4 regions of the Neobittarella massiliensis (ex Bilen et al. 2018) genome follow, and region 3 is predicted to be linked to each of the others. Evidence: predicted binding sites of a transcription regulator. Region 3 holds the regulator's gene; each other region holds the start of a gene.
What was found. The regulator HrcA, encoded in region 3, represses chaperone genes, less so after heat shock. The targets are predictions, from matches to a motif close to TGTTAGCACTCNNNNNNNNNGAGTGCTAACA.

Region 1: H8K20_RS07950 (Hsp20/alpha crystallin family protein) is a predicted target of HrcA. The motif match lies at 1,361-1,391, and genes of this name have one in related genera.
Region 2: htpG (molecular chaperone HtpG) is a predicted target of HrcA. The motif match lies at 1,589-1,619, and genes of this name have one in related genera.
Region 4: clpB (ATP-dependent chaperone ClpB) is a predicted target of HrcA. The motif match lies at 2,385-2,415, and genes of this name have one in related genera.

What each region holds. Positions count from the first base shown of each region.
Region 1 covers NZ_JACOGI010000001.1:1,754,514-1,757,909, forward strand. The annotation lists gene H8K20_RS07945 (endonuclease/exonuclease/phosphatase family protein) at 365-1,201, opposite strand; gene H8K20_RS07950 (Hsp20/alpha crystallin family protein) at 1,560-1,988, shown strand; gene H8K20_RS07955 (Gx transporter family protein) at 2,359-2,910, opposite strand; gene H8K20_RS07960 (FAD:protein FMN transferase) at 2,951-3,396, opposite strand, start outside.
Region 2 covers NZ_JACOGI010000001.1:1,157,952-1,161,347, reverse strand. The annotation lists gene gltA (NADPH-dependent glutamate synthase) at 1-381, opposite strand, end outside; gene H8K20_RS05385 (sulfide/dihydroorotate dehydrogenase-like FAD/NAD-binding protein) at 384-1,226, opposite strand; gene htpG (molecular chaperone HtpG) at 1,642-3,396, shown strand, end outside.
Region 3 covers NZ_JACOGI010000002.1:303,173-306,568, forward strand. The annotation lists gene H8K20_RS10520 (GNAT family N-acetyltransferase) at 201-704, opposite strand; gene hrcA (heat-inducible transcriptional repressor HrcA) at 998-2,020, shown strand; gene grpE (nucleotide exchange factor GrpE) at 2,053-2,673, shown strand; gene dnaK (molecular chaperone DnaK) at 3,196-3,396, shown strand, end outside.
Region 4 covers NZ_JACOGI010000001.1:266,637-270,032, reverse strand. The annotation lists gene clpB (ATP-dependent chaperone ClpB) at 1-2,245, opposite strand, end outside; gene H8K20_RS01280 (hypothetical protein) at 2,470-2,865, opposite strand; gene H8K20_RS01275 (TFIIB-type zinc ribbon-containing protein) at 3,048-3,396, opposite strand, start outside.

The sequences.
Region 1 (3,396 bases), on a different contig from region 3:
TGGCCGCTCATCCCCAGTTACCGGCGCCAGGCGTCCGCTCTTTGTCGCGCGCTGCTCATTTGGTCGCCGCGTACAGCCCCGTCCGGGCCGGTCAACAGCCTCTCTATCACCGCCGGCCCCCACCAGCTGCCCGTCAGCTCGAGTTGGGGCAGCCGGATATTGCGTCTGCGGCCGCACCGGCCCGCCGCTGTGCTTCAGCGGTCGGGTCTGCATCGCCGCCTGTCCACAATCCCATACAGCGGCATATCTCCATGCCCGCGGGCCGGTCCACCGCCGGCGCCCGGCAGCACTCTATCTCCCCGCAGCAAAAAGCGCGCGGTCCGAACAAACTCGGGCCGCGCGCTCTTTTTTGCCTTTTGTCCCATCAGCTGGCGGCGGTGTCCGCCGGGGGCGCTTCGCCGGGCAGGCGCAGCGTGGTGAGAATGGGATAATGGTCCGACGGGTAGATACCGCGGATGCTGTACTTGTCCAGCGCCACATCGAGGATGTCAAATTCCTGGGTGACGAAGATGTAGTCAAAACGGGTCTTGTGCCGGTCTTTGCCCTTAAAGTAGTGAAAGGTGTTGACCCCCTGCCCGCTCTGGGCCAATGTCGAAAATACGTCGGTAAAGTGAAAATCGTAGCCGTGTCGGTTCTCGCGGATGAGCCGCACCGGCAAACTGTCGGGGGTGGCGTTCAGGTCCCCCATCAGGATGGTGGGCAGCGGGTCTATCTGCTGGTACTGCTGGATGCGCTGAAAGATCACGTTGACCCCCAACACCCGTGACATGGGCAGCAGATGGTCAAAATGGGTATTGAATACCCGCAGGCGCCGGTGACTCTGTTTAAAGTACACCTCAGCCACGGTGCACACCCGGGGAAAAATGGCAAAAGCGTACCGGCTACCCTGACTCTGGGGTTTTTTAGACAGCCAAAACGTATCGTGGAACAGCACATCGATATCCTGGTTCTTGACGATGATGTCCGCGTGCTCGTCCCCCAGGTCTTTTTTGCGGCCCCAGCCAAAAAAGCTGTAGTTGCCCAGCAGCTGCTGTATGTCCTCGCGCATCGAGGGCAGCAGCTCCTGCACGCCGATGATGCTGGCGCCGGAGTTGCGGATCACCTTGGCAGCCATCTTGCGCCGGTGCTCCCAGGTGCGGGGATTAAAGCGGCCGTCGCGCTTTAGGTTGAAGGTGGCCACTTTCACGATCTGTTCCTGCATGGTCTTCACCTGCCTCCGGCGGCTTTTGCCGCCGCGTATTGGGGCGCCCACACCGGCGCCCCTCTATGTTTAGTATAGCACAACAAGCACCGATGGTTGATAGCAAAAGCGACGAAAAATACGCGCTTTCTCTGGGCACCAATTCCCCCATATCCACAATTTTAGCACTCTATATCAAAGAGTGCTAAAATTCAAAAAGCGTTCACAAAAATATAAAAGATCGGTAAAACACACCGGATAAACTGTAGACAGAAACAAAAAAGGAAGCGATGCACATGCAGACGAATAGCGACTAGAGCACCAAACTACACACACGAAACCCCATCCCCAAGTATTACACGAAAGAGAGGTACCTACTATGTCCGCACTGATCCCGTTTGGCAGAAATGAACACAATCTGTTTTCCTATCTCGACGATATGGAGAAGAGCCTATTTGGCGATATGGGCGCCGGCTTCGGCCAGTTCCGCACCGATATCGTAGATCGGGGCGACCACTACCTGCTGCAGGCCGAGTTGCCCGGTTTTGACAAAAAAGACCTGCACATCGATATCCAGGGCGACGAGCTGTGTATCAGCGCCACCCACGACGAAAAGAGCGAGGAAAAAGACGACCAGGGCCGCTTTGTCCGCCGGGAGCGCCGCTATGGCTCTTATCGCCGCAGCTTCGATATCAGCGATATCGACACCGCCGCCATCGACGCCAGCTATCAAAACGGCATCCTCGAGTTGAAGCTGCCTAAAAAGGCGCCGGTCGCCGATGTGCGCCACCAGATCGAGATCAAATGACCAGTTGCACCCCCCAGGGGGCGGCTGCCGCCAATTTGGGGCAGCCGCCCCTTTTTGGTGCCCGCCCAGTAAGTCCGTCTCCACTTCTGCCGGCCCCAAGGTGCGCCGGGTGCCGTCTCGGCGCGCTAACAGTGTGGTCCAACGCGCCCGGCGCTATACCGCAGCGCCCCGTCCGGTGCCTTTTATGCACACCGCTGCACCGACCGCGCGCAGCGGTGTGCGCCATCCCGCTTTTTCCGCTCCCTTCTCGCCGCTGCCCGTTCTTTTGGCCCGCCCGTTTATCTACATCCCAGCACCCGCAGTACCCGCAAAAAAGAGCGGAACCGCACCGGCCCGCCCGCAAAATATCTCCTCTGCCGCCAGTTTGCCGCTAGCGCCGCCGACCGGCTGGCGGCCCAAGGTCCTGCTGCAGCCGCCCAATGTGGGGCATCAGCACCTGCAGGGTCACACCGGTGATAAAGCCCATCACCAGCCCCGCCACCGCCAGCACCGGCAGGTAGTAAAAGGCGGCGGTGGTCTTTAAGATCAGCACCGACACACACAGCTGTCCCATGTTGTGAAAAAAGCCGCCGGTCAGCCCCATGGTGAGCATACTGCACCGCTTTTTGGTCAGCCGCCACACCAGCGCCATCACCAAAAGCGAGAGCACGCTCCCCCCCAGGCTCATGGCCGCCGCCACCGCGCCCCGGGTCAAAAAGGCAAACAGCCCCTTGAGCGCCGTCACCGTCAAGGCGGCCCTAAAGTCCAGCAGTACCAGGCAGTACATGGTCACGATGTTCGCCAGCCCCAGCTTCACCCCCGGCGGCATCATCGGCAGCGGCGGCACCAGCCCCTCTATAAACGACAGCAAAATGGCCAGCGCAAACAGCAGCCCCAAAAAGGCCACCCGCCGGGTCTTCTGCTGTATCTGTCGCGAAGTCACAGGTCCGCCTCCCCTCTGGTGATATTCGGCGGCGCCGCTACTACGGTGCCGCCAGCGTATAGTCGCTGCTGGTCAGGGCAAACTGGTCTTTTAGCGCCGGCGAGATATAGACGTTCTTCTCGCTGTCCACCAAAATAAGCGAGAACTCGCTGCGGTCCAAACAGTCGATGGCCGCCTGTGAGCCGGCCACAAAAAAGTAGGTGGATAAAAAGTCGGCCAGCGCCCCGTCCTCGGCCACCACCGTCACCGAGAGCAGGTCCTGCTGGGAGGGGTAGCCGGTGCGCGGGTCAAAGATGTGATGGTAGCGGATGCCCTGCTCCTCAAAATACCGCTCGTACCCGCCGGAGGTGGCCACCACCATTCCGTCGGCGTGCAGCGTCCCCAAGGTGTGCTGGCGGTCCTTTTCGGGGGTCGAGAGGCCAATATCATACGCCCCTCCGCCCGGCTTTTTACCGTAGGTGTAAATGTTGCCCCCAACCGAGAGCA
Region 2 (3,396 bases), on a different contig from region 3:
TTGCATGTGCCAGTCAGCCACAAAGCGCTCCAGTCGACCAATGGCCACCGGCTCGCCCTTGATGCCGCGCACGCATTTTTGCTCACACTGGGTCTCCTGCGGGCACACCCGTCCGCACACCGCCGGCAGAGAGGACTGGGCCTGCAGCACCTGGTAAGCGCCCTCAAAGTCCCGCTCCTTTATCTTGGAGATAAAGCCGGGTATGTCGATCGACACCGGGCATCCGCCCACACAGGGCTTGTTCTTGCAGTTCAGGCAGCGCATGGCCTCGTCTACGGCCTGCTGCTCGCTATAGCCCAGCGCTACCTCATCAAAATTGTGGCGGCGCACCTCAGGGGCCTGCAGGGGCATCTCGTTTTTGTGTAAAGACATGTTGGGCACAGTTACTCTACCTCCTTACTGAGGAGGTTGCAGGTCTCCTCGTACTGGTGGCGCTCAAAATCGCGGTACATGGCCCCGCGCTCCATAGCTTCGTCAAAATCCACCAGGTGGCCGTCAAAATCCGGCCCGTCTACACAGGCAAATTTGGTCTCGCCGCCCACCGTCAGGCGGCAGCCGCCGCACATGCCGGTGCCGTCTATCATGATGGGGTTCATGCTGACGACGGTCTTGATGCCGTAGCTCTCGGTCAGCTTGCAGACAAACTTCATCATGATCAGCGGGCCGATGGCGATGACCTCATCGTACTGCTCGCCGGCTTTGATCAGGTCTTCCAGGGCGTTGGTCACCAGCCCCTTTTGCCCGTAAGAGCCGTCGTCAGACATGATGATCAGCTTGTCGCTGACCGCCCGAAACTCGTCCTCTAAGATGACCAGATCCCGGTTGCGAAAGCCCACGATGGTATGTACCTCGGCCCCCAGCTGATGCAGCTTTTTCGCTACTGGGTAGGCGATCGCACTGCCCACGCCGCCGCCGATCACGGCCACCTTTTTAAGCCCCTCCAGGTGACTCGGGGTGCCCAGCGGCCCCACAAAGTCGTGCAGGCATTGGCCCTCGTTCAGGGCGCCCAGCTTGGCGGTGGTGGCGCCCACGATCTGAAAGATAATGGTCACCGTGCCTGCCGCGGGGTCAAAATCGGCAATAGTCAGGGGGATGCGCTCCCCATTTTCATCTACCCGCAAAATGATGAACTGGCCCGGCTGGGCCTTGGCGGCCACCAGTGGGGCCTGTATCTCCATTAAGGTAACGGTGGGGTTGAGCACCTTTTTTCGCTTTATCTCGTACATGGCAACTCCTCTACTCCTGTCTGTGCACAGCCGGGGCGTCTTGGCAGCCGGCTGTCGGTCGCAGTTAAAAAAGGGACGGGGCGCCGCCCCGACCAGGCTTTTAGTATAGCCTATAAACACCGCTTTTGTCTACTGCTGTCGCCCCATCAGATGTACCAAACTTTGGCTCTGTAAGGCCACAGGTTCTGCTGCTTGCGGACTGTGGGGGCAGATTGCCTGCCCGCCAAAGACAGCGCTTTCAGCATCGGTACAGCCCGCTGTAGCTCTTAGATGAATGGCTGTATAAACAGAGACTGTTTTTGTATAAATGGCACAATTTACAAATTGTTCATTGAAATAAAAAAGGGATTGCGGTATTCTCTAATTAGCACTCTAATTACTCGAGTGCTAATTTTGCGAGAGGGAGATCGTTTCCATGGCTAAAAAACAATTCAAAGCAGAGTCTAAACGGCTGCTCGATTTGATGATCCATTCCATCTACTCCAATCGGGAGATATTCCTGCGCGAGATCTTGTCAAACGCCTCCGACGCCATCGACAAGCTGTGTTACCGCGGCCTGACCGACAGGGAAGTGGGCCTTTCGAGAGACGACTTTTATATCGAGATACTGCCGGATAGAGAGGCGCGCACCATCACCGTGCGCGACAACGGTATCGGCATGGACCGGCAGTCGCTAGAAGAAAACCTGGGTACCATCGCCAGCAGCGGTTCGCTGCAGTTTAAAAAAGAGATTGCCGGCCAAGAAGGAGCTGATGACACCGATATCATCGGCCAGTTCGGCGTCGGCTTTTACTCGGCCTTTATCGTCAGTGACAAGGTCACCGTCATCACCCGCCCCTACGGCAGCGACGTGGCCTATAAATGGGTCTCCTCCGGCGCCGACGGCTACACCATTACCGAGTGCGCCCGCGACACTGCCGGCACCGACGTCATCATGCACCTCAAAGAGGACACCGAAGACGACAAGTACAGCGAGTTTTTAGAGGAGTACCGGCTGCGCAGTCTGGTGAAAAAGTACTCCGACTACATCCGCTGGCCCATCAAAATGATGGTCACCAAGTCGCGCCCGGTCGAAGTCGGTGAAGGGGAGGACAAAAAGACCGAGTACGAGCAGTACAGCGAGGTCGATACCCTCAACAGCATGGTCCCCATCTGGCACCGCCCCAAGAGCGAAGTCACCAGCGAGGAGTACGCCGATTTCTACCGCGAGAAGTGCGGCGACTTCGAGGCCCCGCTCACCACCATCCGGGTCAGCACCGAGGGCCTCACCTCCTACGAGGCGCTGCTGTTCATCCCGGCGCGCACCCCCTACAATTACTATTCAAACGACTACCAGAAAGGCCTGCAGCTCTACTCCAGCGGCGTGCTCATCATGGAGAACTGCGCCGATCTGCTGCCCGAGCACTTCCGCTTTGTCAAAGGTGTGGTCGACTCGCCCGATGTGTCGCTGAACATCTCCCGCGAGATGTTGCAGCAGGACCGGCAGGTGCGCACCATCGCCACCAATATCGAAAAGAAGATCCGCCGCGAGCTGGAGAAGCTGCTCGAGAGCGACCGCGAGAAATACGAGAGCTTCTTTGCCCAGTTTGGCCTGCAGCTCAAATACGGTACGGTCGGCGATTACGGCGCCCACAAAGATCAGCTGCGCGACCTGCTGCTGTTCTACTCCTCCACCCAGGAAAAGCCGGTCACTTTAAAAGAGTATGTCGCCCGCATGCCCGAGGATCAAAAGGAGATCTATTATGCCTGCGGCGATTCGGTGCAGAAGATCGCCAATCTCCCCCAGACCGAGGCCATCCGCGACCGCGGCTGGGAGATCCTCTACCTCACCGACGAAGTGGACGAGTTCGTGATGCAGATCCTGCACGACCAGGACGGCAAGGAGCTCAAAAACGTCAATGCCGCCGAGCTGCCCGAGAGCGAAGAGGAGAAAAAGGCGGCGAAAGAAAAAGAGGAGCAGAGCGGCGAGCTGCTGGCCTTCTTAAAAGAGACGCTCAAAGACAAAGTCAGCGACGTACAGATATCCTCTAAGCTCAAAAGCCACCCGGTATTTCTCTCCAGCACCGGCGAAGTCACGCTGGAGATGGAAAAGTACTTCGCCCAGATGAAGATGGAGGACGCGCCCAAAGCCCAGCGAGTGCTCGAGCTGGGGGCTGACCACCCCATGTTT
Region 3 (3,396 bases):
AGGGCGGTATGTAGCGTCTGGGCCCGAGCGCCCACCTGTCGGCGGCAGACCGCATAGACGCCGCCCCGCCACTTCCGGCTCGCGCCCCCGCTCTGGTGTCCGCTGCCGAGACCTGTCCGTCAGCCAGGCGGGCGCTCTCACAAAAAACAGGCCGTGTCTGTCGCCAAACGGCGACAGACACGGCCTGTTTTCATATCGCACTACAGCGGGTGGTGGAACAGCAGCAGGTCCACACAGCGGCCATCGTTTAGCCGGTAGCCGTTTTTGCAGGTCCCCAGCTGGGTAAAGCCCAGCTTTTTATACAGGGCGATGGCCGGGGCGTTGGTGCACACCACGGCGTTAAATTGCAGCCCCACAAAGCCCAGCTCCCGCGCTTTTTGCAGCGAGTGCCGCACCAGCAGCTCCCCCAGGTGCTGGCCCCGGCAGCCGGCGTCCACCGCGTAGGAGGCGTTGGCCGTCACCGCGCAGTGCCCGATCCCGTTGGGGTGCAAAATGTAAAGGCCCACCACCCGGCCGTTTAGCTCCGCCACGCCGGTAAACGACTGGGCGGCAAAAAAGTCACCGGCCTCCGCCGCAGCCAGCGGCACCTCCTGCGGAAAGTAACAGCCGGCGGCGACCACGTCGTTCCACAGCGCGGTCATCTGGGGCAGGTCTTGGGGTGCAAAGGGGCGTACCGCCGGGGCGGTCGGTCTATCAGTGGGCATGTCGCAACTCTCCTCTATCATCGTCGCCTGGCAAATGGCTGCCAGTCTCTCGCCCACCAGTATACGCCGCCGCTGCACCGCTGTCAAAACAGCGGGATAAACGGCGATGTTTAGCGGTTGTAAGGCCGGTTTGTGACCAATATGTAAATTGTAAAATCCTCGCTTGACTTTGTTTGACTTTCGTGATACATTGTATGTGTTGGCACTCGATGTATATGAGTGCTAAAGAAAAGATAGAGCGGCGGCTGCCGGTTTTCTGCCGGCGGGCTGCCCGGGCAGGAGGTGCGGGCGGTTTGATCACCCAGAGACAGAGCTTTATATTAAAATCTATTTGCGACGCATATGCCCGCACCGGCGAGCCGGTGGGCAGCAAAGCCATCGCCGCGCTGCCGGGCATCAGCATGTCCTCGGCCACCATCCGCGCCGAGATGGCCGCCCTCGAGAAGTACGGCTTTCTCACCCACCCCCACACCTCGGCCGGCCGGGTGCCCACCAGTCTGGGCTACCGCTTTTACATCGACCACCTGATGGAGCGCGACGAGCTCTCGGCCGACGAGCAGCAGCAGATCGCCCAGTTTTTGACCCACGGCCTGCCCGATCCCGACAGCATTTTGCAGCGGGCGGGTAACCTGCTGGCCTACCTCACCCAGTACGCCACCTTGGCCACCTCCCCCCAAATGCAGGATATCTGCTTTCAGAAGATCGAGCTGCTGCTGCTCTCGCCCACCACTCTGGCCATCGTGGCCATGACCGGCGGCGGGCTGGTGCTCAACCGGGTGTGTCGGCTGGAGGAGCCGGCCGACGCCGACGCGCTGGTAGTGCTCGAGAACTTTGTCCGCCGCAACATCCTCGACCGCCCGGTGGGCGAGATCGTCCCCGCCCATCTGCAGGGCGAGATGCTGGCGGTGCTGGCGGCCTGCCCGGTATTAAAGCCGGTGCTGGCCCAGCTCATCGGCCTGTGTCAGGAGCTGTGCTCGGTAAAGGTGCAGGTGCAGGGGCAGACCAACCTCCTGCGCTACGCCCGGCAAGACACCGACTTTTTCACCTTTCTCGACCTGCTGCAGCAGCGCGCCCGGCGCGACCAGAGCCCCGCCCCCCGGCAGATCGCCATCACCATGGGCGACGACCTGGGCGCCAACCTGTCGGGTATCGCCTTTGTCAGCACCCCATACCGCTCCGGCGGCGGCGAGAGCGGCGTGCTGGGCGTCATCGGGCCCAGCTACCTCAATTACAGCAAGATCATACCCCATATAGAATATTTTACCGCCCTGCTCGGCAATATTTTAAGTGGCGCCGACAGTGAGGGCGACCAGTGACCGCGGCCAGCGGGCCAGAAAGGAGCTTTTAGGTGAACAGCGAAGAGAAGACGCCAGAGACCGAGGCCCAGCAGCCCGGCGCAGACAACGAGGTGCAGCAGGCTACGGCCGCTGCCGGCGACCCGCCCAGTACCGACAAGGACCAGATCCCATCAGAGGAAAAGGCGGAGAGCAAAGAGAAAAAACACCGCAAAAAGAAAAAAGATCCCCTGCAGGAGGAGCTGGATAAGCAAAAAGAGGAAAACAGCCAGCTGCAGGAGCGCCTGCTGCGGATAAGCGCCGAGTACGATAACTTCCGCAAGCGCTCCACCAAAGAAAAAGACGGCATCTACGCCGAAGGCGTGGCCGGCACCGTCACCCAGTTTATCGATGTGCTCGACAATCTGGAGCGGGCGCTGGCGGCCAGCGAGACCGAGGACGACTTTACCAAAGGCATCGCCATGGTCGTCACCCAATTCAAAGCGGCGCTCGAAAAGCTGGGCGTCACCGAGGTGGACCCCGCCGGCGGCAGTTTCGATCCCAACCTGCACAACGCCGTCATGCACATCGAGGACGACGAACTGGGTGAAGGGGCCATCGTGGATGTGTTCCAAAAGGGCTACGTCATGGGCGACCGGGTCATCCGGTATGCCATGGTAAAAGTGGCAAATTAGAAATTTGCCACTCCAAGAAGAAGGCGCTGTCGGGGCGCAGCCCCTCCTGCCGCTGTGCGCGGCACCGCCCCTTCTTCCGGTCACAGTGTCGATGTAAGACACAGGGCGCTGGCCACTTACAGAAGAAAGCACTCTCGGGGCGCAGCCCCTCGCGCTGCTTCGCAGCAGCGTACTTTCTTCCGGCCACAGCGCCGCTCCTAAAAAAGGAACTGGGCGCAGCCCCTCCTGCCGCTGTGCGCGGCACCGCCCCTTCTTCCGGTCACGGTGTCGATGTAAGACACTGGGCGCTTGGCCACTTACAGAAGAAAGCACTCTCGGGGCACCGCCCCTCGCGCTGCTTTCTTCCGGTCACATCGCCGTTGTGGAAAGCAGGGGCACATTGCCACTTATAGCAGCGCAAAATCTCAGGGCCGCACGGCCACCTGTACCGTACATGCAAAAACACCTGTGCGGGCGGCAGACCCTTTTTCATAGACAGACGATTTGGTAAAATATCAGGTTTTATATAAGGAGGAAACAACAATGGGAAAAATCATCGGCATCGACTTGGGCACCACCAACTCCTGTGTAGCCGTCATGGAGGGCGGCGAGGCAGTAGTCATCGCCAACGCAGAGGGCGCCAGAACCACCCCTTCGGTGGTCGCCTTCTCCAAGACCGGCGAGCGCATGGTGGGTCAGGTGGCCAAACGTCAGGCCATCACCAACCCCGAAAAGACCATCAGC
Region 4 (3,396 bases), on a different contig from region 3:
GCTCCCTGGCCTGTTGGGTGATCTCGCCGCTCTGGTCGATGCCCTCCAGCAGGTAGGCCGAGCCCAGGTTGGAGGTGAGGATGATGATGGTGTTTTTAAAGTCTACCGTGCGGCCCTGGCTGTCGGTGATGCGACCATCATCGAGCACCTGCAACAGGATGTTGAACACGTCGGGGTGGGCTTTTTCCACCTCGTCGAACAGGATCACCGAATAGGGTTTGCGGCGCACCGCCTCGGTCAGCTGACCGCCCTCCTCAAAGCCCACATAGCCCGGAGGAGCGCCGATCAGCCGCGATACCGAGTGTTTTTCCATATACTCGGTCATGTCGATGCGCACGATGTTGTGCTCGTCGTCAAACAGGTTCTGCGCCAGCGCCTTGGCCAGCTCGGTCTTGCCCACACCGGTGGGGCCCAAAAAGAGAAACGAGCCGATGGGCCGGTTCTCGTCCTGAATGCCCGCCCGCGAGCGCAATATCGCCTCGCTGACCTTGGTCACCGCCTCGTCTTGGCCCACCACCCGCTCGTGCAGGGTGTCCTCCAGGTGCAAGAGCTTCTCTTTTTCGCCCTCCATCAGCCGCGATACCGGTATTCCCGTCCACCGCTGTACGATGCGGGCGATCTCCTCCTCAGTCACCTTGTCCCGCAATAGGTTATCCTCGCGGCTGCCGCTCTCGGCCAGCTTTTCCTCCTCCTCCAGCTCCTTTTGCAGCTGGGGCAGACGGCCGTATTTCAGCTCGGCAGCACGGTTCAGATCGTAGTCCTGCTCGGCCTTCTCGATCTGGGCCGAGAGCTGCTCCAGCTCCTTGCGCAGGTTCTGCACCTTGCCGATGGCCGCTTTCTCGTTATCCCACTTGGCTTTCATAGCCGCAAAGTGGTCTCGGGCCTCGGCCAGCTCTTTTTGTATCTCGGCCAGGTGCTCTTTCGACAGCGTGTCGCTCTCTTTTTTCAGCGCCGCCTCCTCGATCTCCAGCTGGATGATCCTGCGGGACACCACATCCAGTTCGGTGGGCATCGAGTCGATCTCGGTGCGGATCATAGCGCAGGCCTCATCCACCAGGTCGATGGCCTTGTCCGGCAAAAAGCGGTCGGAGATGTAGCGATCCGACAGAGTGGCCGCGGCGATGAGCGCCTGGTCCTGTATCTTCACCCCGTGGTACACCTCGTAGCGCTCTTTTAAGCCGCGCAAAATGGCGATGGTGTCGTCCACCGTCGGCTCACCCACCAGCACCGGCTGGAACCGCCGCTCCAAAGCGGGGTCTTTTTCAATGTACTGGCGGTACTCGTCTAAAGTAGTGGCGCCGATACAGTGCAGTTCGCCCCGGGCCAGCATGGGTTTTAACAGGTTGCCCGCGTCCATCGAGCCCTCGGTCTTGCCGGCGCCCACGATGGTGTGCAGTTCGTCGATGAACAGGATGATGCGCCCCTGCGAGCCCTTTACCTCTTTGAGCACCGCTTTCAGCCGCTCCTCGAACTCGCCGCGGTACTTGGCGCCGGCGATGAGCGCGCCCATGTCCAGCGAAAAAATGGTCTTGTCTTTCAAACTGCCGGGCACGTCGCCGCGCACGATGCGCTGAGCCAGTCCCTCGGCGATAGCGGTCTTACCCACGCCGGGCTCACCGATGAGCACCGGGTTGTTTTTGGTCTTGCGCGACAGGATGCGGATGACGTTGCGGATCTCGTCGTCCCGCCCGATCACCGGGTCGAGCTGTTGGCCGCGCGCCCGCTCCACCAGGTCGGTACCGTACTTTTTCAGTGCGTCATAGGTGGTCTCCGGGCTGTCGGAGGTGACCCGGGTGTTGCCCCGCACCGACGACAGCGCCTGTAAAAACTTGTCCTTGGTGATGCCAAACTGGTCAAAATAGCGCTTTAACGGGGCGTTGGCCGCCTCGATGAGCGCCAAAAAAATGTGCTCTACCGACACGTATTCGTCTTTCATGCCGGCAGCTGTCTTTTCCGCCGCCACCAGCACCCGGTCCACGTCCTGGGTGATATACACCTTCTCCGGGTCGCGGCCCGGCCCCGTCACATGGGGGATGGCCGCCACCAGCTTTTGCGCCTCTTTTTGGGCCACCTGTGCGTCGAGTCCCATCTTGGGCAAAAGCTGGCTGATGAGCCCCTGCTCCTGGTCGAGCAGTGCCAGCAGCAGGTGCTGCTGCTCGATCTGCTGGTTTTGGTACTCGATGGTCAGCGCCTGCGCCGACTGGATGGCCTCCAGCGATTTTTGCGTAAATTTATTAGCCTGCATAGTCTTCCTACCTCCTCTTCTGCCCGCATTTTTGGGGGCGGACAGCGCTCCTTTGGCGGAGTCTTTTTCTTTTCTTACAGCTTCTAATTTACCCAAAAATTATGTCTAAATCATGAAATATACGTATCTACTTTTTAAATATTAGCACTCTATCAAAAAGAGTGCTAATATGCGCCCAAAAAATAAAAACCGGCCCCGCTCTCGGGGTCGGTCCGCACCGGGCACTATCTAGCTGCCACAGCCGCCGCGAACAGCAGTACCAGCAACCCTGCCCCCAACAGCACAGTCATCGCCCACCGCGACCATGTTACTTGCCTGCGCTCGACCTCTGCCTCCGTCAACTTGCCAGGCTCATAGCTGGCAGCGGCAGCCGCCCTGTTTTTAGCCGCGGCACGCGCATATCCGCCGTAGCGCTCCAACTGCTCTCCCCGGGCAAAACGAACTGCTTTTTGATAAGCGCTATACTGCTCCAACACCTCCGTACTGTTTTCTAGCGCATCTTCCGAGCACAGCTTTAGCTCAGCCAACAGCTTGCCCATATAAGCGCTGGCTAAAAAAGGCTCTATATCCAGCGCCCGCTCAAAATAATCCGCCACCGCGGCAAAGTCTCCGTCCTCCAAGCCAGCCGCCCTCTGGCTGTCATCGCACCGGCTGTCGTCACCTGCACCTTCAGGTCCTGAAGCAGGCTCACGCCACCACAAAATCGGCAGGTCATCTAATCCTGACCCGGCAATATCTCCAGTTGGGCGCCACAATTTTTACAGGTAAATACTGCCTGTTTCCATCTCTTACTCCCCGCTCCTCACGCCTTTGTCAAAAGCACCACCAACAGCATAAACAGTACCGCTCCCGCCACTACCCACAGTGCACAGCCATACTCCCTGTTGTCTGTTTCAGGCGCGCTATTTCTCTCCAGCGCACGGGCGATCTCGGCCCGCTCCGCGCTCTCCCGGCGCAGCATCTCCTGTCTGTACTGCTCATTTTCTCGCTTCGCTTTCATTTCCGGGCCCTGCAGCCACTGCTGTATCTTTTCCTCACAGGCCAAATATGTCTCTCGCTGTTCGGGGCTGCCAAACTCCACCGCCCGTAAAAAGTCCGGCTCTTGGGCAATAGAGCACTCCAGTTTCTCCATCTGCTCCGGCCGGTCAGCT